One region of the Actinotalea sp. JY-7876 genome, then DNA from elsewhere that is predicted to be linked to it. Evidence: predicted binding sites of a transcription regulator. Region 1 holds the regulator's gene; the other holds the start of a gene.

Region 1 (10,472 bases):
CAACGCGACCTGGACGCAGCTCCCGGTGCGGACGCGGTCCGGCCGGCCGCACGACTTCCTGGCCTGGGTCCGCGAGCGGGCGGCCGTCGTCAGCGGCATCGTGGACCAGTCGCTCTCCCGCGACGACACCTGGCAGTTCCTCGTGCTCGGGCGGTCGATCGAGCGCGCGGACATGACCGCGCGCCTGCTGGCGGCGCGGGCGCTCACCGGCGCGTCCGGGCCGGACTGGCCGACGCTGCTGCGCTCGTGCGGCGCGCACGAGGCGTACCTGCGGCGCTTCCGCGGGGTCGCCACGGACCGGAGCGCCGCGGAGTTCCTGCTGACCGACCCGCTGTTCCCGCGCTCGGTCGTGTACGCGCTCACCCAGGCCCAGAGCTGCCTCGATGCGCTGGAGCCGCCCGGGCAGGACCTGTACTCGATCGCGGCCCGGCGCAGCCTCGGGCACGCCCGGACCGGACTGGAGTACGCCGAGCTCGGCGAGGTGCTGGCGCACCTGCCGCACCAGATGGCGCTGGTGCAGCGGGCGTGCGCGGCGGCGAGCGACGCGATCCGCGCCCGCTACTTCCCGTCCGGCGCGGTGACCACGTGGGTGGGGAGCATGCTGTGAGCCGGCTGCACGTGGTGCACACGACGCGGTTCGTCTACGACGGTCCGGTGACGGCCTCGTACAACGAGGCGCGCATGACGCCGCTGTCCGAGCGGGGCCAGACCGTCCTGGAGAGCCGGCTGGCGGTGGAGCCGCAGACCTGGCGCCACGACTACCGCGACTACTGGGGGACGGCGGTCGCCGCCTTCGAGAGCGGCGTGCCGCACCGCGAGCTCGTGCTGGAGTCGGTCACGCGCGTGGACGTCGGCGATCGCACCGTCGTCGCCGACGCGACGTGGGAGCAGGTGCGCGACCCCGCCACGGTGGCCGAGCTCGGTGAGTTCCTGGCGCCGTCGGCCACCACGCGCGCGCCCGACGACGTCGCCGCCACGGCGGCGGAGCTCGCCGCCGAGCTGGGTCCGGACGCCACGGCGCGCGCCGTGGCGCTGCGGCTGCACGAGCTCGTGGAGTACGTGCCGGGCGTCACCGCGGTGCACTCGACCGCCGCCGACGCGTGGGAGCAGCGCAAGGGCGTGTGCCAGGACCTCGCGCACCTGACGGTGGCGGCCCTGCGCAGCGCCGGCGTGCCGGCGCGCTACGTGTCCGGCTACCTGCACCCGCTGCGCGGCGGGGACGTCGGGCTCTCCGTCGTGGGCGAGTCCCACGCGTGGGTCGAGTGGTGGGCCGGCGACTGGGTCGCCTTCGACCCGACGAACGGGACCGACGTCGGCGAGCACCACGTCGTCATCGGTCGTGGCCGCGAGTACCAGGACGTCGCCCCCGTGCGGGGGACGTACGCGGGCGGGGGGACGCGGGCGCACGAGGTCACCGTGCAGATCACGCGCGAGGCATGAGGGCGCCGCGCGGCCCGGCCGCCGTGCCGGGGGACGGGGCCGGTCATGGGACCATGGTGGCGTGTCACCGATCCCGAGCGCCTCGCTGAGCAGCCGCATCCAGCCGGCCGCCACGCCGCCCGAGCTGCTGCGCAACTTCTGCATCATCGCCCACATCGACCACGGCAAGTCGACGCTGGCCGACCGCATGCTCCAGCTCACGGGCGTCGTCGACCAGCGCGCGATGCGCGCGCAGTACCTCGACCGGATGGACATCGAGCGCGAGCGCGGCATCACGATCAAGTCGCAGGCGGTGCGCATGCCGTGGGCGATGGCGGGGGAGGACGGCGTCCTCGTCCCCTACGCGCTCAACATGATCGACACGCCGGGCCACGTCGACTTCACGTACGAGGTCTCGCGCTCGCTCGCCGCGTGCGAGGGCGCCGTCCTCCTGGTCGACGCCGCCCAGGGCATCGAGGCGCAGACGCTCGCGAACCTCTACCTCGCGATGGAGAACGACCTCGCGATCATCCCCGTCCTGAACAAGATCGACCTGCCGGCGGCGCAGCCCGAGAAGTACGCCGAGGAGATCGCCAAGCTGGTCGGCGGGGAGCCCGAGGACGTGCTGCGCGTGTCCGGGAAGACGGGCGAGGGCGTGGAGGTGCTGCTCGACCGCATCGTCCGCACCGTGCCCGCACCCCGCGGGGACGCCGACGCCCCCGCGCGCGCCATGATCTTCGACTCGGTCTACGACACCTACCGCGGCGTGATCACCTACGTCCGCGTCGTCGACGGCCACCTCAGCCCGCGCGAGCGCATCGTCATGATGTCGACGCGCGCGCAGCACGAGCTGCTCGAGATCGGCGTCATCTCCCCGGAGGGGATCCCGACGCAGGGCCTGGGCGTGGGTGAGGTGGGCTACCTCATCACCGGCGTCAAGGACGTCCGCCAGTCCAAGGTCGGGGACACGGTCACCAACGCCGGCAAGCCCGCCGCCGAGTCGCTGGGCGGCTACGACGACCCCCGCCCCATGGTGTTCTCCGGCCTGTACCCGATCGACGGCACGGACTACCCGGTGCTGCGCGACGCCCTCGACCGGCTCAAGCTCAACGACGCCGCCCTCGTCTACGAGCCCGAGACCTCGGTCGCCCTCGGCTTCGGCTTCCGCGTCGGCTTCCTGGGGCTGCTGCACCTGGAGATCATCCGCGAGCGGCTCGAGCGCGAGTTCGACCTCGACCTCATCTCCACGGCGCCGAACGTCGTGTACGAGGTCACCATGGAGGACCGCTCGGTCATCCGCGTGACCAACCCGAGCGAGTTCCCGGGCGGCAAGATCGGCGAGGTCCGCGAGCCGATGGTCAAGGCCACGATCCTGTGCCCGAGCGAGTTCATCGGCGCCGTGATGGAGCTGTGCCAGACCCGCCGCGGCGAGCTCGGCGGCATGGACTACCTCTCCGAGGACCGGGTGGAGATGCGGTACACGCTCCCGCTCGCCGAGATCGTCTTCGACTTCTTCGACCAGCTGAAGTCCCGGACCCGCGGCTACGCGTCGCTCGACTACGAGCCCTCGGGCGAGCAGGCGGCCGCCCTGGTCAAGGTGGACATCCTGCTGCAGGGCGAGCAGGTCGACGCGTTCAGCGCGATCGTGCACAAGGACAAGGCCTACGCCTACGGCGTGATGATGGTGGGCAAGCTCCGTGAGCTCATCCCGCGCCAGCAGTTCGAGGTGCCGATCCAGGCCGCCGTCGGCTCGCGCGTCATCGCGCGCGAGACCGTGCGCGCGATCCGCAAGGACGTCCTGGCCAAGTGCTACGGCGGCGACATCAGCCGCAAGCGCAAGCTCCTCGAGAAGCAGAAGGAGGGCAAGAAGCGCATGAAGACGATCGGTCGGGTCGAGGTGCCGCAGGAGGCCTTCATCGCCGCGCTCTCGACGGAGTCCGGCGGCAAGGATGCCAAGGAGAAGGCACGCAAGTGACCCCCCGGCGGGTCGGCTCGTGAGCCCCGCGCTTCCCGAGGGGGCCGCACCACCGCCGGACGGGACCTTCCCCGACTGGCTCCGGCCCTCGACCGGCGCTGGCCCGCGCGGGTTCGGCGTCTACCTCCACGTGCCGTTCTGCACCGTGCGGTGCGGCTACTGCGACTTCAACACCTACACGGCGGCGGAGCTGCTCGCGGAGGCCGGTGGGCGCAGCGCGGGCCATGAGCGCTACGCCGAGACGGTCGCGCGCGAGGTCGACCTCGCCGCCCGCACCCTGGACGCCGTCGGGCGGACGCCGCGCGAGGTGGCGACCGTCTTCCTCGGCGGGGGCACGCCGACCGTGCTGCCGGCCGGCGACCTGGTGGCGATGGTGGACCGGCTGCGGGGCACCTGGGGGCTCGCGGCCGGCGCCGAGGTCACGACCGAGGCGAACCCGGACTCCGTCACCCCCGACTCGCTCGCGGAGCTCGCCGCGGGCGGGTTCACGCGCGTCTCGTTCGGCATGCAGTCGGCCGTGCCGCACGTGCTCGCGACCCTCGAGCGGACGCACGACCCCGACCGGGTGCCGCAGGCCGTCGCGTGGGCGCGCGAGGCCGGCCTCGCCGTCTCGCTCGACCTCATCTACGGCACGCCGGGGGAGAGCCTCGCCGACTGGCGGCGCTCGCTGGACGCCGTGGTCGCGTGCGACGTCGACCACGTGTCCGCGTACGCGCTCACGGTCGAGCAGGGCACGCGGATGGCCGTCCAGGTGCGGCGCGGGCTCATCCCGGCGCCCGACCTCGACGACCAGGCCGCGAAGTACGAGCTGGCCGACGACGTGCTCGGCGCCGCCGGCCTGCGGTGGTACGAGATCAGCAACTGGGCCCGCGAGCCCGGCGCCGCGTGCCGCCACAACGTCGGCTACTGGCGCGGCGACGACTGGTGGGGCTTCGGACCCGGCGCGCACTCCCACCTCGGCGAGGGCCGCGACGGCCGGGCGCTGCGCTGGTGGAACGTCAAGCACCCGCGCGCCTATGCGGACCGGCTCGGCGCGGGGTTGACGCCCGCGGCGGGCCGCGAGGAGCTCGCACCGCAGGAGGTCCGGCTCGAGCGCGTCATGCTCGGCGTCCGGCTCCGCGGCGGCCTGCCGCTCGCCGACGTCGGCCCCGCGGGCCGAGCGGCGGTGGCGGGCCTGGTCGCCGACGGGCTGCTCGACGCGCGGGCCGCGGGCGCGGGCAGCGCGGTCCTCACGCGCCGGGGGCGGCTCCTGGCCGACACGGTCGTCCGCGACCTCACGGGCTGAGCGTCCCGGGACGACGACGGGGTCGGTGCCCGTGGGCACCGACCCCGTCGGTCAGCGGGCGACCGTCTGCTCAGCGGCCGATCACTTGATGAAGCGGATGTTCACCGGGTAGCGGTACGCCTCGCCCTTGTTCGCGGCGACGCCGGCCATGATCATGAAGACCAGGGCGACGATGAACGCGACGTACAGGATCGAGCCGATCCCGAACGTGATCGCGGTGATGACGGCGAACGCGACGGCGGCGATCGTCAGCGTGATCTGGAAGTTGAGCGCCTCCTTGGACTGCTCCTCCACGAAGCGGCCCCGGTCCTTGTACATCAGCCAGATGACGAGGGGCGCGATGAAGCCGAGGATGATGCCGCCGAGGTGGGCGAACATCGCCCACTGGCGCTGCTCGGCGTCGGACAGCGGGACCTGCCCGGGCGGCGGGTAGCCCGTGCCCGGGTAGGGCGCGTAGCCGCCGGGCTGCTGGTACCCACCGGGCTGCTGCTGGTAGCCACCCGGCTGCTGCTGCTGCTGGTAGCCCGGCTGCTGGTAGCCGGGCGCCTGCTGGGGGCCACCGGGCTGCTGGTACCCGGGCTGCTGGTAGCCGCCGGGCTGGGTGCCGTAGGCGGGCGGGGGCGTGGCGCCCGCGGGCGGGCCGCCGGGCGTGCCCGCGGCACCGGGCGTACCGGGGAACTGGGGCTCGTCGGAGGGATTCGTCGTCATGTCGCTCTCACCAGCTTCGTCGTGTCGGGCTGACCGCAGCTGCCGGCCTCGTGGTCCCGGTCGGCGGTGCCGCCGGGGCCGAGCGGCGGTGCACCGGCTCGGTGCACCGAACACTAGCGAAGGCGCCGCCTCAGGGTGCGGTGACGAAGTCGATCAGCTCCTCCATGCGGCCGAGGAGGCTGGGCTCGAGGTCCCGGTAGTCGCGGACGCTGCGCAGGATGCGCTGCCACCCACGCGCGACGTCGGCCTGGTCGTCGGCCGGCCAGCCGAGCGTGCGCAGGATGCCGCGCTTCCACTCCGTGCCACGGTCGATGACGGGCCAGGCGTCGAGCCCGAGGCGCCCGGGGCGGACGGCCTGCCAGACGTCGACGTACGGGTGGCCGAGCACGAGCAGCGTGCCGGGAGCCGCGGCGCGCATGGCGTCCGCCGCGATGCGCGACTCCTTGCTGCCGGCCACGAGGTGGTCGACGAGCACGCCGAGGCGGCGCCCGGGCCCGGGCGCGAACTCCCGCACGGCGGCGGCGAGGTCGTCGACGCCGTCGAGGAGCTCGACGACGACGCCCTCGAGGCGCAGGTCGTCGCCCCACACCTTCTCGACGAGCTCCGCGTCGTGCTTGCCCTCGACCCAGATGCGGCCGCCGCGCGCCACGCGGGCGCGGGCGCCGTGCACGGCGACGGACCCGGACGCCGTGCGCGTCGGGCGCTGCGGGGCGGGGGCGGTGACGGGGGGCGTGAGCTCGACCGGCTCGCCGTCGACCCAGAAGCCGGGGCCGAGCGGGAAGGTGCGGGTGCGACCTGCGCGGTCCTCCAGGACGACGACGTGCATCCCGCCGGACTTCTCGACGCGCACGACGGCGCCGACCCAGCCGGTCGTGACCTCCTCGACCACGAGCCCGACGTCGGCGGCGAGCGGCCGCGACGAGGGCTTGCGCCGGTGGTGGGGGCTGGTCGGCCCCTGGCCGGGGGTCGGTCCGGCGAGGACGTCGCGTCCGTAGCGGTCCATGGTCCTCCGTCGGCTCGTGGCTCGCGACGGTGGGCGCCGCGCGCGGGTAGGATTGGCACTCGGACCCTGAGAGTGCCACATGCGACGACGCCCGGCCGTGCCGGGCGTGCTGTGGGAGAGGAGGTGTCATGAGCGAGGACCGCAGGCTCGACGTGCTGCGCGCCATCGTCGAGGACTACGTCGAGACCCAGGAGCCGGTCGGCTCCCGCGTGCTCGTCGAGCGGCACAACCTCGGCGTGTCGCCGGCCACGATCCGCAACGACATGGCCGCCCTCGAGGACGCCGGGTACATCGCGCAGCCCCACACCTCGGCGGGCCGGGTGCCGACGGACAAGGGCTACCGCCTCTTCGTCGACCGGCTCTCGACCGTCAAGCCGCTGTCGGCCGCGGAGCGCCGCGCGATCCAGACGCTGCTCGAGGAGGCGGTGGACCTCGACGACGTCGTGGACCGCTCCGTGCGCCTGCTCGCGCAGCTGACCCAGCAGGTCGCCGTCGTGCAGTACCCCTCGCTGCGGCGCTCGGCGCTGCGGCACCTCGAGCTCGTCCCGGTGGGCCACGACCGGCTCCTCGTCGTGATCATCACGGACAACGGGCGCGTCGAGCAGCGCGTGCTGGACCTCGGCGAACCGGTCGCGGAGCGCGTCGTCACCGAGCTGCGCGCGCGGCTCAACGCCACGGTGGCGGGCCGCCGGCTCGTGGACCTCGCGGAGCCGCTCGACCGCATGACCCAGGCGTTCGCCGTCGCCGACCGGCCGATCGTGCTCCGCGTGATCAAGGTCGTCGAGGACACCCTGGCCGAGGCGACGGAGGAGCGCATCGTCATGGCGGGCGCGGCGAACCTCGCGCGCAGCGGCACGGACTTCCCGCACACCATCCGGCCCGTGCTCGAGGCGCTGGAGGAGCAGGTGGTGCTGCTGCGCCTGCTCACCGACATGGCCGAGGACGCCGCGCCCGTGTCGGTGCGGATCGGCAGCGAGAACCAGCACGCCGGACTGGCGGAGACCTCCATCGTCGCCGCGGGGTACGGTGCGGACGGCGATCCGGTCGCGCGCATCGGCTCGCTGGGACCCACGCGCATGGACTACGCGGGCACGATCGCCGCGGTCCGGGCCGTCGCGCGGTACCTGTCCCGGATCCTCGCCCCCTGAGCCCCGGCGCACCGCCTCGGCCCGACCGGCCGCGGCCGCCCCAGACCCGTCCGACCGCCGCCCGACACCGGACCCCCCGGTCCAGAGAGTGACACGTGAGCAGCAACTACTACGAGGTCCTCGGCGTCAGCCGCGACGCGACGCAGGACGAGATCAAGAAGGCGTACCGCCGGCTGGCGCGTGAGCTGCACCCGGACGTCGCGACCGGTGAGGGTGCGGAGGACCGCTTCAAGGACGTCTCGCGCGCCTACGAGGTGCTCTCCAACCCCGAGAAGCGCCAGATGTACGACCGCGGCGTGGACCCGACCGCTCCCGGCGGCGGCGGCGGCGCGAACTTCGGCGCCGGCTTCGGCTTCCAGGACATCTTCGAGACGTTCTTCGGTGCCGCCCAGGGCGCGTCGGCGCAGCGCGGTCCGGTGCCGCGCGCCCGGCGCGGGCAGGACGCGCTGGTCCGCCTCGACATCGACCTCGCCGAGGCCGCCTTCGGCGTCCACCGCGAGGTGCCCGTCGACACCGCGGTCCTGTGCGGCACCTGCCAGGGCTCGTGCTGCCGCCCCGGCACCTCGCCCCGCACCTGCGACGTCTGCGGTGGCCGTGGCGTCGTGCAGCGGGTCGCCCGCTCCTTCCTCGGCCAGGTCATGACCTCGAGCCCGTGCGCGGCCTGCCACGGCTTCGGCACGGTCATCCCCGAGCCGTGCCCGGAGTGCTCGGGCGAGGGGCGCGTCCGCAGCCGCCGCACCCTGTCGGTGGACGTGCCGGCCGGGGTGGACACCGGCACCCGCATCAAGCTCACGGGTCAGGGCGAGGTCGGCCCCGCGGGCGGCCCGCCCGGCGACGTCTACCTCGAGGTGCGCGAGCGCAACCACGAGACGTTCGTGCGCCGCGGCGACGACCTGCACTGCACGCTCGAGATCCCGATGACGGCCGCGGCGCTCGGGACGGTGGTCGAGCTCGAGACGCTCGACGGCCCCCGCGAGATCGACATCCGGCCGGGCACGCAGCCGGGCGACGTCGTCGTCGAGCGGGGCCTGGGGATCGGCCACCTGCACGTGGGAGGCCGCGGCGACCTCAACGTCCACGTCGACGTGCAGGTGCCCACGACGCTGGACGACGAGCAGGCCGAGCTCCTGCGCCGGCTGGCGGAGCTGCGCGGCGAGGCCCGTCCGGCGTCCCGCGTCGCCCCCGCCCACCCCGGCGTCTTCTCCAAGCTGCGCGACAAGCTCGCGGGCCGCTGACGTGAGCGTCCGGTGAGCGCCCCGGTCTTCCTCGCGGAGCCGGGGCAGCTGTCCGGTGCCGCACCGGGCGGCGCGTACGTCCTGCAGGGCGGCGAGGCGCGGCACGCCGGGGTCGTGCAACGTCGCCGCGCGGGCGAGCGTGTCGACGTCGCCGACGGCGCCGGCGTGCGGCTGCGGTGCGAGATCGCCGCGGTCGAGCCGGGTCGCCTCACGCTCACGGTGGTCGACGTCGTCGTGGAGCCGCAGGCCTCGCCCCGCCTCGTCCTGGTGCAGGCGCTCGCCAAGGGCGACCGCGACGAGCTCGCGATCGAGGCGGCGACCGAGGTCGGCGTGGACGAGGTCGTCCCCTGGCAGGCCGCCCGCTCGATCGTGGTGTGGCGCGGCGAGCGCGCCGCGAAGAGCCGCGCGAAGTGGCGCGCCACGGTGCGCGAGGCGACCAAGCAGTCCCGCCGGGCGCACGTGCCGGCCGTCGCCGAGCCCGTGGACACCGCGGGGCTCGCTGCACGCGCCGCCGCCGTCGTCGCGGCGGGCGGCGTCGCGCTCGTCCTGCACGAGGAGGCGAGCGTCCCGCTCACCGAGGTGCCGCTGCCCGACGGCGGTCCGGGCGGTGCCGCCGGGGCGGAGGTGCTCGTCGTCGTCGGCCCGGAGGGCGGCATCTCGGCCGAGGAGGTCGAGCGCCTCGAGGCCGCCGGCGCGACCGCGGTGCGGCTCGGGCCGCACGTGCTCCGGACGTCGACGGCGGGGCCGGTCGCCCTCGCCCTCCTCGCCGCACGCACGGGCCGGTGGGGCTGACCCGCGAGCCTGCGGTCACCGTCCGCTAGCCGACGGTGAACGTCACCTCGACGCGGTTGTCGGACGCGCCCGCGCCCTCGGTCTCGGACATCGACGCCTCCCAGACCTGGAGCGTCCACGTGCCCGGGTCGAGGTCCAGCTCGATGCTCCACGGCCCGATCTCGCCGTTGGCCCCGGCCTCGGTCCAGCCCTCGACGACGACGTCCTCGGTGCCCGCGGCCACGACCCGGTAGCTCAACGTCGCCTCGTACGCGGTGCCCTCGCCGGTCGCCGTCACGGGCGAGGTGACCTGCTGGCCGGCGAGCGGTGCCGTGATCGAGTTCGGGCCGTTGACAGCGGGTGCCGCCGCCGGCTCCTCGGTGGGGGCGCTCGTCGCCGCCGGAGAGGTGGTCGCGGACGCGCTCGGTGAGGGGGTCGCCGACGACGAGGCGGTCGGGGACGCGCTCGGTGAGCCGCTCGTGGCGGGCTCCTCGGTGCCGGTCTGGCAGGCCGCCGCGGCGCCGGTGACCAGGCCGGTCACGGCGAGGGCCAGCGCGGTGCGCCGGAGCGCCGTCGTGCGTCGTACCGCGACTCCAGACGCGGCGGGCGATGCGGTCGAGCGGGTCACGTGGGCTCCGTCCGTCGGGTGGGTGCCATGGTGGCAGGCGCCGCCGCCAGCGCGCGCCAGGCGCCGCGGCTAGCCTGTCGGCATGTCGCGCTCACCCAGCACCCCGGCGCCCGGTCGCGCCGACGACTGCCTGTTCTGCCGCATCGTCGCGGGGGAGGTCCCGGCCACCGTCGTCGCCTCCGACGAGCACGCCGTGGCGTTCCGCGACCTGGACCCGCAGGCCCCCGTGCACGTGCTGGTCGTCCCGCGCGAGCACCACCCCGACGTCGTGCGCCTCGCGGCGGCGTCACCGGAGCTGCT
Region 2 (10,472 bases), 1.4 Mb from region 1:
AGCGGGAGCTGCTCGCCGTCGCGCAGGTAGGTGCCCTCGTCGGGGTCGGTGCGCTCGATGAAGAAGTCCGTCACGTCGGCACCGAGGTTCGTCAGCCCCCACGCGAGGTGGGCGTTGTGCCCGATGACCACGCCGGGCATGCCGGAGAAGGTGAAGCCGGAGGCCTCGAACGGGCACTGCGGACCGACCTGCGTGCAGTACAGCCCCATCTGCGTCCAGATGCCGGGCGCCGAGATCGACAGGTGCGGGTCGTTCGCGAGGAGGGGAAGCCCCGAGGCCGTGTGCTCGCCGGCGACGACCCATGAGTTCGAGCCCGTGCCGTCGCCCTCGCCGAGCATCGTCGGCACCGCGTCGATCGCGCGCCGCGCGGCGTCGAGCGCGACCTCGAGGTCGTCCGACAGCAGCGTCGAGGGATCACCCGCGCCGTCGGGCAGCGCGACGACGGCCGACGCCGGCACCACCTCGCTGAGGATCGGCGTGTTCGTCTCCTGCGGGTACCGCGGGAACAGCTCGTCGACCCGCGCGATGTCGCGCACCGTCGTGTACGTCACCGCGCGCGAGAGCTCGTCGCCGTAGTTGCCGCGCAGGTCCCAGGCCATGGCCTTGAGCCACGTCAGCGAGTCCAGCGGGGTCCACGGCTCGGGCTGGGCGACGTCGACCTGCAGGCCCAGCACGGCGTACTCGAGGCCGAGGGACTCCGCGTCGTGCGCCTCGAGGTAGGCGTTGACGCCGTCGGCGTAGGCCTCGTAGTACCGCCGCGTGTCGGCGTCCAGCAGGTCCCACTCCGCCTCGGCGACGTCGCGCCAGCCGAAGGTCCGGATGACGACGTCGGCGGCGAGCGCCTCCTCGTTCTGGCCGACCAGCTCGGAGAGGCGCCCGGCCGTCACGTGGCGGCGGTAGTCCATCTCGAAGAAGCGGTCCTGGGCGTGGACGTAGCCCTGGGCCGCGAAGAGGTCCTCGGCCGTGTCCGCGTAGATGCTCGGCACGCCGCGGGCGTCGCGCAGCACCGTGACGTCCGCGCTCAGGCCGGGGACGTCGATGGCGCCGGAGTCGTCCGGCAGCGGCCGACGCACCACCGTCGCGGCGACGCCGACCACGACGACGAGCGCGAGGACGACCACCGCGGCGGTACCGACGAGAAGACGCAGGGCACGACGACGAGGCACGCGGCGAGCCTAACCGGCCGCGGGCGAAGGGCCCGCGCGGGCGTGCGACGACCCGGCGCGGAAGCCGTGGAGCCGGCGCGGCCCGCCGTCGTACCATTGGCACTCGGACGCAGCGAGTGCCAGCCCCCAACCGGCCCGGCGAGGCGTGCGCACCGCGGCCCGGACACCATCGCCCGACCTGGAGGAACCAGTGCCCACCTACTCGTACGCGTGCACGGCCTGCGAGCACCGCTTCGACGCGCAGCAGGCCTTCACGGACGACGCGCTCACGCAGTGCCCCCAGTGCCAGGGCCGGCTGCGCAAGCTCTTCGGCAACGTCGGGGTGGTGTTCAAGGGGTCCGGCTTCTACCGGACCGACGCGCGCGCCGAGACCGGTGCGAAGAAGAAGGCGTCGAGCTCGAGCTCGTCCGGGTCCGACGGCGCCTCGGGCGGCAACGGCTCGTCCGGCACGTCCACCGCGGCCCCGGCGCCGGCGGCGTCGGGCGCCGGCGGGTCCGGCGGGAGCGGGTCGAGCGGCGGGGCCACGACCTCCACGGCGTCGACGACGTCGAGCACCACGAGCACCGCGCCGGCCGCGGGCTGACCGCCGCGCCACCGTCCCCAGGTCGGGCGCGCCGCGCGCGTCCCCAGGCCCGCGGGTCCCGCACGCCGCCGTCGGCGCCGGGTCCCTAGCGTCCGGGCATGGCCGACGTCCCGCCCCTGCTCCGCGTCCGCATCGCCCTCTGGCGGCTACGGCGCGTCCTGGTCGCCGCGGCCCTGGTGGTCGTCGCGCTCGCGGTCGCCCGCACCGCCGCGCCGCCGCCGCCCGCGACCACCCCGGTCGTCGTGGTCGCCCGCGACGTCGCGGCGGGCACCGTGCTGGACGACGACGACGTCCGGCTCGGCGGGCTGCCGGCCCGCTGCGTGCCCGCGGGGGCCGGTCAGGACCCGGCGGACGTGGTGGGCCGCACGGTCACCGTGGCCCTGCCCGCAGGGCTCCCGCTGGTGACCGGCGTGATGGCCGGTGAGCGCTTCGACGTCGACCCGCCCGACGGGACCGTCGTGGTGCCCGTGCACCTCGCCACGGCGGTGGCCACGACGCTGCGCGCCGGGGACCGCGTCGACCTCGTGGCGGCGCGGGACACGTGGGGCCCGTCCGACGACGTCACCCAGGACCCGGCGCCCCCGGCGCCCTCGGTGCTGGCGCACGGGGCGCTCGTCGTCGAGGTGCGGACGGCGGCCGACGCGGACGGGGGCCTGGGAGCCGGGACCGCTGCCGCGGACCCGACGGTCCTGGTCGCCGTGCCGCCCGACGAGGGCCGCGCCCTGGCCGCCGACGCCGGCTCGGCGCTCGGGGCCGTCCTGGTGGGATGATCGCAGGGTTGACCATCCTGATCCGATCCGGGGGCACACCATGATCAGCGGGTTCAAGAACTTCATCCTGCGCGGCAACGTCGTCGACCTGGCCGTCGCGGTGGTCATCGGGGCGGCCTTCAGCTCGGTCGTCACCGCGCTCGTCGACGGCCTGCTCAACCCGCTCGTCGCGCTCATCGCCGGGGACACGGACCTCTCCCAGGTCCTGACGTGGTCCGTCGGCTCCCAGGGCACGGTCTTCTCGATCGGCATCATCCTCGACGCGCTGCTCAAGTTCCTGCTGGTCGCCGCGGCCATCTACTTCTTCGTCGTCATGCCGATGAACAGGCTCGCGGAGCGCCGCAAGCAGGGCGCCGAGCCCGAGCCGGCGTCGCCGCCCGAGGACGTGCTCCTGCTCCAGGAGATCCGCGACCTGCTGGCGCAGCGTCGCGACGCCTGACGCACCCTCCTCACCAGTGCGGCGGCACGTCCCGCCGGAGCCGGTCGTCGTTGCTCTCCGGGGCGTCGCCCCAGCCCGCGTCCGACGCGTCCGGGCTGCGTGGCAGCACCGACGAGTCCGGCGCCTCGGTGCCCGGTGCGGCGGTGCCGCCGGTCGCGCGACGGTGCCGTCGCCGTCGCGGGACGACGGGAGGCGGCGGCACGGCCGCGCCGTCCGGGGGCGGCCCGGCCGTCTCGTCGCTCGCGCCTCCGGCCTCGGCCCCGCCGTGCCGGCTGGGGGTCACGGCCGCCTCACCGGGACCTGGACCGCCGCACCGCGCCGTTGATGGCCGCGTCGACCCGAGACCCGCGTCGCACGAGCCCTAGCTCGGCCCGGAGCGTCGCGGCCAGCTCGTCGCCGTCGCGGGCGACGCCGTCCGAGGTGATCCAGGCGACGAGGTCGTCCAGCTGGTCGTCGCTGTACGCGCCGATCGGCAGACCGCGCTCGACGTCCGGCCGCGGCGAGCGCGCGGCGGGCACGACGTCGAAGAGCGGGTCCATGGTCGGTGCGGAGTCGCGCCGCAGGTCCGAGAGGGCCGGCATCGCGGCACGGCGGGTCGCTGACGACCGCACCGGTCGGCGCACGGGCTCGGCGTCGGCGCCCGCCCCGGTGGCCCGCTCGTCGGGTCCGGGCGCTCCCGGGGTCACCGCACCCGGCACGGCGGCGGCGGACGCACCGCCCTCCGGCGCGCGCTCCGTCGACGAGCCGCCGTCCGACCCGCCGTCGTCAGACCCGCCGCCCTGCGGCGCGCCGTCGTCGGACCCACCGTCCTCAGACGCGCTGTCCGCCTGCTCCGCCGGCTCGTCTCCCTCCGCCGCCCGGGGCGCGGCGGTCGGTGCCGCCGGTCCGGCGGCCGGGGCAGCGGGCTCCCCGACGGGCGCCGGCGCCTCGGCGACCACCGCACCGGGCTCCGCGGCGTCGGGCGCCTCGCCCGACGCCTCCGGCTCGGGCGGGAGGGCGGGGACCGTGACGCTCCGGCGGGGCGGCGGGGCGGCGGCGCGGCGGCGCCGGTAGGAGTCCATCACCGCCGACGCGACCGCGTCCGCCTCGCCCTGCGGGTCGAGGAAGGCCGCGGCCGACCAGACCTGGACGACCGTCCAGCCCAGGCGCTCCAGCCGCTCGGGCAGCTGCCGGTCGCGGACCCGGATGCTCGGCTCCCGGACGTAGTCCTCGTCGTCGGTGAGCACCGCCACGAGCATGGCGTCCGGCATGTCGGGGTGGCCGACGACCAGCGGGATCCGCGAGCCGTCGAGGCCGTGGTCGAGCTCGACCACGAGCCCCATCCGCCAGAGCCGCTCCGCCAGGTCGAGCACCAGCCGGTCCGGCTCGGGGCCGCGGGCCGCGGGCCGCGGGCGGTCCGTCTCCGGCCCGGCGGCGGTGCGCTCGGCCGCGAGCTCGAGCAGCTCGGCGAGCATCCGCGCGCCCGGGGCTCGCAGCCGGTCGGCGTCGAGCTCCTCCGGGCCGAAGCAGCTGACCACTGTCAGCCGGCGCCGGACCGCCCCGAGCGCCTCGAGGAGCAGCCCGGCGCCGCCGTTCTCGCTCAGCGCGCCGAAGCGGTGCAGGACCCGGCCGTGCGGCGTCCGGCCGAAGCCGAGCGAGAGGATCACGGCCTCGCGGCTCAGGCCCTGCGCCGAGGCGACGTCGACCACGGCGAAGGGCTCGGGACGCTGGACGCGGAAGAAGCCGCCCAGCGAGGGGTTGTCGCGGACCTCCGCCATCACGGCGTCGCGCACGGCCTCGGCGTGCACGGGCGAGGCCGTCACGACGGCGAGCGACTCCTCGGGGCGGGTGAGCGCGTGCTCGACCACGAGGTCCACCACGTGCTCGACCTCGGCCCGCGTCGCCTCCACCGCGCCGTTCGCCGCCGGCATGCCGCTCCCGGCGACGACGTCGAGCCGGAGCAGCGCCGACGCGGACGGCAGCGGCGTCGCGACCAGGCGCCCCGCGTAGCCGTGGTCGGCCAGGAACTGCGTGAGGTGCGGGTCTCGGCGCGAGGAGTCCGCGTGCAGCGGGATCGCGGGCAGCACCGCCGCGAGCTCCGTCATCGCCGAGCCCGAGGCGCAGCGCGAGTCCCCCACGACGACGACCTGGCGACCGCGGGCGAGCGCGCACACCACCGCCTCGAGCGGGAGGTGGTTCGCGCCGTCCAGGATGACGAGGTCCTCGACGCGGCGGGGCGGCAGCAGGTGGGGCACGAGCATGGGCGCGGAGACCAGGCACGGGCGCAGGTGCCGCGTCACGGCCGGGTAGCGCTCGACGGCCTGGCGCAGGCTCGTGAAGCGGTCCTCGACGATCTCGCCGAACAGCTGCTGCGACTCCTCGTCGGCGGCACGCAGCCGCGCGCGCAGGCTCTCGCGGATCGACGCGCGGTAGAGGTGGGCACGGTCCTGGAGGTGACGCAGGTCGAGCGTGCGGAACTCGGCGACGAGGCGGGCGAGCGCGGCGCCGTCGTACCCCGCGAGCGCGGGGTCCTCCGCCAGGACGAGCTCCAGCACCGTGCTCCACCACGCGAGCTCGAGCTCGGCGGTGACCATCGGCGCCGGCACGGCCCGGTCGGCCAGGTCCGCGAGCAGGGGCCCGAGGCCGCGACGGTCCAGGGCGCGCACGAGGGCGGTCCGCTCGGGGAGCGTCTCCAGGGCCGAGCGGTCCTGGTGCAGCCGCCGCAGGTGCTCGGTGAGGTCGGGCCACGGCAGGCCCAGGAGGTCGCCACCGCGTGCGGTACCGGCGAGCACGGCGCCGAGGGCCTCGAGGTCCTCGCGGACCTGGGCGTACTCGTGCTCGACGTCCGCGAGGCCGTCGGGGATGCGCGGCCAGCCGCCGGCCGGGCAGTGGGCCTGCCAGAGCTCGCGCTGGGCCTGGACGTCGACCAGCGCGGCGTGGAGGTCCGCGACGGGGCGCCCGGGGCGGACCATGTCCTTGGCCTGCTTGCGCAGGCGGCGCCGCAGGCCGCCGCTCATCTCGATGCCGCGCTCCGCGCGCCACTCCTTGGTCGCCGTGGCCGCGACGAGGTCGGCCGCCGAGCGCTCGAAGACCAGCGGCTGGAACACGTCGAGCGCGCCGCGGACACCCGCGAGCATGCGCAGCTGCTCGCCCCACTGCGCGGGCGTCGCCGCGCGCGTGAGGCCCGTAGCCTCGGCGACCCGGGCGACGTCGGCCTGGAGCCGGGGCAGGGACGCGGTGAGGAGGCGCTCCACGCGCTCGAGGGCCACCGCGGCACGGTCGTCGGTCGGCAGGTCCGCCCCGTACCAGGGGGTCGAGCGCGCCGTCGACGCGAAGGCGCCGAGACCCGCGGCACGCACGAGGTCCGTCGCGGCCTGCGCGCGGCGCTCACCCGTGAGCGACTCCGCGACGGGCGCGGACAGCCGGACGGTCGTCTGCGGCGCGGGCCGCACCGACGTCAGGCGCGCGAGCGCCTGCAGCGCGTCGTAGGCGGACGTGCCCCACGGCTCGCGGCGCGCGTGCAGCCCGGCGATGTAGGCGCCCAGGCGGCGGCGGCGGTCGAGCAGCTCGCGCTGGACGATGGCGACCTTCTCGCCGTCGACCTCGACGGGCTCGACAGTCATCGCCCCGAGCAGGCGCCGTGCCGAGCGCGCGCGCCAGCCCGAGTCCGGGGCGACGTCGAGCACCAGCTCGTCGAGCCCCAGGGCGGCGAGGCGGTCGGTGAGCGCCTCCGCCGCGCGCCGGTGGCCGGGCACGTACAGGACGGTGCGACCGCTCGCGGCGGCGTCGGCGACGACCGCGGCGAGCGTGCCTGCGACGTCGCTGCCCGCGGGCGCGTCGACCAGGAGGTGGTGGCCCGCCGCGACCGCGTCGAGCACGTGCTCCTGGACGGGGTCGAGGTCCCCGACGCCGCGCTCCTGGTCGAGCGGGCGGTCACCGCGCAGCGGGCTGGGCAGCGGGTGGCGCAGGGCGTCGACGGCGCGCCGGTCGCCCGCGAGGGCTGCCACCAGCTCGTGCTCGTGCAGCGTGTCGGCCTGCGCGTCGAGGTCGGCGACGAGCGCCTGCTCGGGGTGCACGAAGGTCCCGACGAGGACGCGCTCCTCGATGCGGAAGTCGTCGAGGACCGCCTGGCCGAGCGACGTGAGCCGGTCGAGCGCGGGGCGCGGGTCGAACCCGGACGCGGTGAAGGCGCCGCGCGCGAGCGCCGTCGGGTCCAGGAGGGCACCGCGACCGCGCAGCGCCGTCGCGAGCAGGGGGTTGATCTCGAGCGACGGCTCGAGCACGAGGTCGTAGTCGCTCTCGCCACGGCCCCGCGGCGTGACGGCGACGGGCCGCAGGAGGACCGGGGCGCGGACCGCGCCGGCGTCGCCCCGGGCCGGGCCCGGCCGGGCGCCGCCGGGCCGGGTCGTCTCCGCGAGGCGGTCGACGTCGTCGTCGTCGGCGGCGGCGTCCCGCGGCTCGGTCCAGGTGGCGACCCCGATCGCGAGGAACGCCGACGCGATGCCGTAGCGCTGGGCGTGCTCGTCGGCGAGGGCGCCGACGGCGCGGGCCCGCCGCTTGGCGGCCGAGAGCGCCGAGCCCTCCCGCACCAGGTTGGACAGGCGCGTGGGTCGGCCCGCGAAGAGCTGGGCGATGCCCGAGGGGTGGGCGGCCGAGAGGTCGAGCTGCGCGTCGCCGAGCCGGTCGACGTCGGCCAGCGCGGAGTGGCCCCCGCGGGCGACCAGCGCGCTGCGCCACTCGTCGCGGACGCGCGCGACGAGCTGCGCGGTCGTCAGGGGCGGCACGGCGACAGGGGCAGACCCGGACCCGGGGACCTCGCCGCCGGGTCCCGGATCCTGGTGGAGCTCGGGAGCGGTCACGGCCTCACGCTAACTGCGCCAACCGCGCACGCACGGGTGCCGCGCCGTCGGCGGCGCACCTCACGCGGACGCGCCTGACCGAGTCCCGGGTGGGGGGCTCGGCGGCGGCGGCAGTCCCGCGGCGACGTCACGCGGGACGGGCACCGGATGCCGGTGCCGGCCGGAAGTGAGAACAGTGCGCACCGCGCAGGGGGCAGGCGATGCGCACTGTCAGGGCAAGTGTGCCCTCGTCCGGCATCGAAGGTCAAACACCTCGTTGAATCGTCGACCACCGTTCGGCCGTTCGGGTGGGAGCGGTTACACCGACGGGTGGTCGCGCGCCGCAGGCCCGACCTCTCGCGTTCCGGGGCGCCCGAGGTTACGCTTGCGTAGGTTTACTGATGTGCTGCCACGGCATTGCGTCACCCTTCGACAGAGCGGACGCGCCGTATGGACGCCATCTCCTCCTCCACCCCCACCCTCGAGCGGACGCCCGCCGTGCCGGCCTCGCGCCCCGCGGGCGAGTTCACCGCCCTGACGCGCACCGTCCAGGACGCCGGCCTCATGCGACGTCGCTACGGCTACTACTGGACGAAGTTCGCGCTCCTCACGCTCGCGCTCGGCGCGTGCGTCACCGCGCTCGTGCTCCTCGGCGACTCGTGGTGGCAGCTGCTCGTCGCCGCCGGGCTCGCGGTCGTGCTCGGTCAGGTGATGTTCCTCGGTCACGACGCCGCCCACCGCCAGATCTTCAAGTCCGGCAGGTGGAACGACTGGGCGAGCCTCGTGCTCGCGAACCTCTACGCGGGCATGAGCTACGGGTGGTGGCAGCACAAGCACAGCCGCCACCACGCCAAGCCGAACCAGGTCGGCGCCGACCCGGACATCGCGCCCGACGTCATCCTCTTCCACAACGAGGACCGCACCGAGCCCGTCACCGGCCTGCGCGCGTGGTTCCACGCCCGCCAGGGCTGGCTCTTCTTCCCCCTCCTGCTGCTCGAGGGCCTCAACCTGCACCTCGCGGGCCTCAAGACGATCTTCGGGCGCGGCGAGGTCAAGCGCCGCCCGGTCGAGATCGCCTTCGTCACCCTGCGCCTCGGCGGCTACCTCGGGCTCGTCTTCTGGGCGCTGCCCGTCGGCATGGCGTTCGCGTTCGTGGGCGTGCAGGTCGCGCTGTTCGGCCTCTACATGGGTGCGGTCTTCGCCCCCAACCACAAGGGCATGCCGATCGTCCCCAAGAACAGCCGGATCGACTTCCTCAGCCGGCAGGTCCTGATGAGCCGCAACGTCCGCGGCGGCCGGTTCACCGACTGGTTCATGGGCGGGCTCAACTACCAGGTCGAGCACCACCTCTTCCCGAGCATGGCGCGCCCGCACCTGCGCCGCGTGCAGCCCATCGTGCGCGAGTTCTGCGAGTCGCGGGGCATCCGCTACACCGAGACGAGCCTCGCGCAGTCGTACGCGATCGTCATCGCCTACCTCAACCGCGTCGGCCTCCAGGCCCGGGACCCGTTCCAGTGCCCGATCACGATGGAGTACCGCTCCGCGCGCTGACGCCCGCCACGTCTCACGGCGCGCCCGGGAGCGTCTCGCACGCGACGCCGTCGTCGTCCCCGTCGAGGCCGGCGACGTCGCCGTACGCCGGGCGGTAGGTGTCGTACCAGGCCTGTGCCTGCGTCCACGACGCGAAGTCCCCGCAGTCGACCGCGTCGCCCGGGTTGGCCGGGGGCGCCACGGGCGGCTCGACCAACGCGGGCGCCGAGGGCCGGACGGGCCCGGCCGCGTCCGTGGGGAGCGGCTCGTCCGGGCACGTGCGGAGCACCCGCACCATCGCGTCGGCCTCGGCCTGCGTGACCCACAGGTCGTACGCCCGCTTCACCGCGACCTGCCGCGCGACGTACGCGCACCGGAAGCCCGCGTCGGGCGGCAGCCACGTCGCGGTGTCACCGTCGCCCTTCTGCTGGTTGAGCGCCCCGTCCACCGCGAGCAGGTTGAGCGGGTCGTTCGCGAACGCCACCCGGGTGGCCGCCTCCCACTGCTGCGCCCCCTTCTGCCACGCGTCCGAGAGCGCCACGACGTGGTCGATCTGCACGAGCTCGCTGGTCCCCTGCCCCCGGACGAACTCGATGGTCGCGCCCGAGAACGGGTCGACGAGCGTCCCGGTGAGCACGACGCAGCCGTGCGTCCCGGGCTCGACGGTGGGGTGCGCGAGGTCGCGCGCGAGGACGTCGTTACGCGTGTCGCAGCCGTTGCGGTCGACGTCGACCCAGCCGTGCCCGAACAGGTCCCGGTCGTAGCCCGTCCGGGGCGCGCGCCCCTTGACCTCGAGCTCGACGACGGCCGCGAGCGCCGTGCCGGCGACGGCGGTGCCGGGGGCACCGGCGTCCGCGCCAGCGCCGTCGTCGGGCGACGGTGACGGTGACGGCGACGGCACGGACACGGCGGGCGCCGGCGGGCGGAGGTCCGGGGCCCCGCAGCCCGCGGCGACCAGCAGCGCGAGCAGGGCGCACGCGGCCGCCCCGCGCGGAGAGCGGCGGTGGCGGCGGGCGACGGCGGGGGCGGCGACGGGTGGAACGGGGAGCACACCCCAGGATCGGTGCCGCCGGCCCCGCGGGCCGCGCCCGCCACGCCGAGGGCTCATGGGACGGGCGTCACCGTCCAGGCACCGTTGGTCATGATCGCGAGGACGCCCGGCATCGC

What was found. Region 1 encodes HrcA, which represses chaperone genes, less so after heat shock. Its sites were predicted from a motif close to TTNGCACTCGNNNNNNNCGAGTGCNAA; they were not measured.
Region 2: the regulator HrcA is predicted to act here: its motif matches at 1,263-1,289, upstream of H2O74_RS03950 (FmdB family zinc ribbon protein).

Annotation. Positions count from the first base shown of each region.
Region 1 covers NZ_CP059493.1:2,181,332-2,191,803, reverse strand. Annotated here, with positions in the region: gene H2O74_RS10270 (alpha-E domain-containing protein) at 1-607, shown strand, start outside; gene H2O74_RS10265 (transglutaminase family protein) at 604-1,440, shown strand; gene lepA (translation elongation factor 4) at 1,502-3,394, shown strand; gene hemW (radical SAM family heme chaperone HemW) at 3,414-4,679, shown strand; gene H2O74_RS16660 (DUF4870 domain-containing protein) at 4,761-5,387, opposite strand; gene H2O74_RS10245 (DUF3097 domain-containing protein) at 5,518-6,390, opposite strand; gene hrcA (heat-inducible transcriptional repressor HrcA) at 6,519-7,538, shown strand; gene dnaJ (molecular chaperone DnaJ) at 7,634-8,773, shown strand; gene H2O74_RS10230 (16S rRNA (uracil(1498)-N(3))-methyltransferase) at 8,786-9,565, shown strand; gene H2O74_RS10225 (Gmad2 immunoglobulin-like domain-containing protein) at 9,591-10,172, opposite strand; gene H2O74_RS10220 (HIT domain-containing protein) at 10,255-10,472, shown strand, end outside.
Region 2 covers NZ_CP059493.1:808,009-818,480, reverse strand. Annotated here, with positions in the region: gene H2O74_RS03955 (penicillin acylase family protein) at 1-1,166, opposite strand, end outside; gene H2O74_RS03950 (FmdB family zinc ribbon protein) at 1,357-1,749, shown strand; gene H2O74_RS03945 (SAF domain-containing protein) at 1,848-2,519, shown strand; gene mscL (large conductance mechanosensitive channel protein MscL) at 2,560-2,958, shown strand; gene H2O74_RS03935 (hypothetical protein) at 2,969-3,241, opposite strand; gene H2O74_RS03930 (hypothetical protein) at 3,249-7,796, opposite strand; gene H2O74_RS03925 (acyl-CoA desaturase) at 8,226-9,326, shown strand; gene H2O74_RS03920 (HNH endonuclease family protein) at 9,340-10,356, opposite strand; gene H2O74_RS16815 (hypothetical protein) at 10,410-10,472, opposite strand, start outside.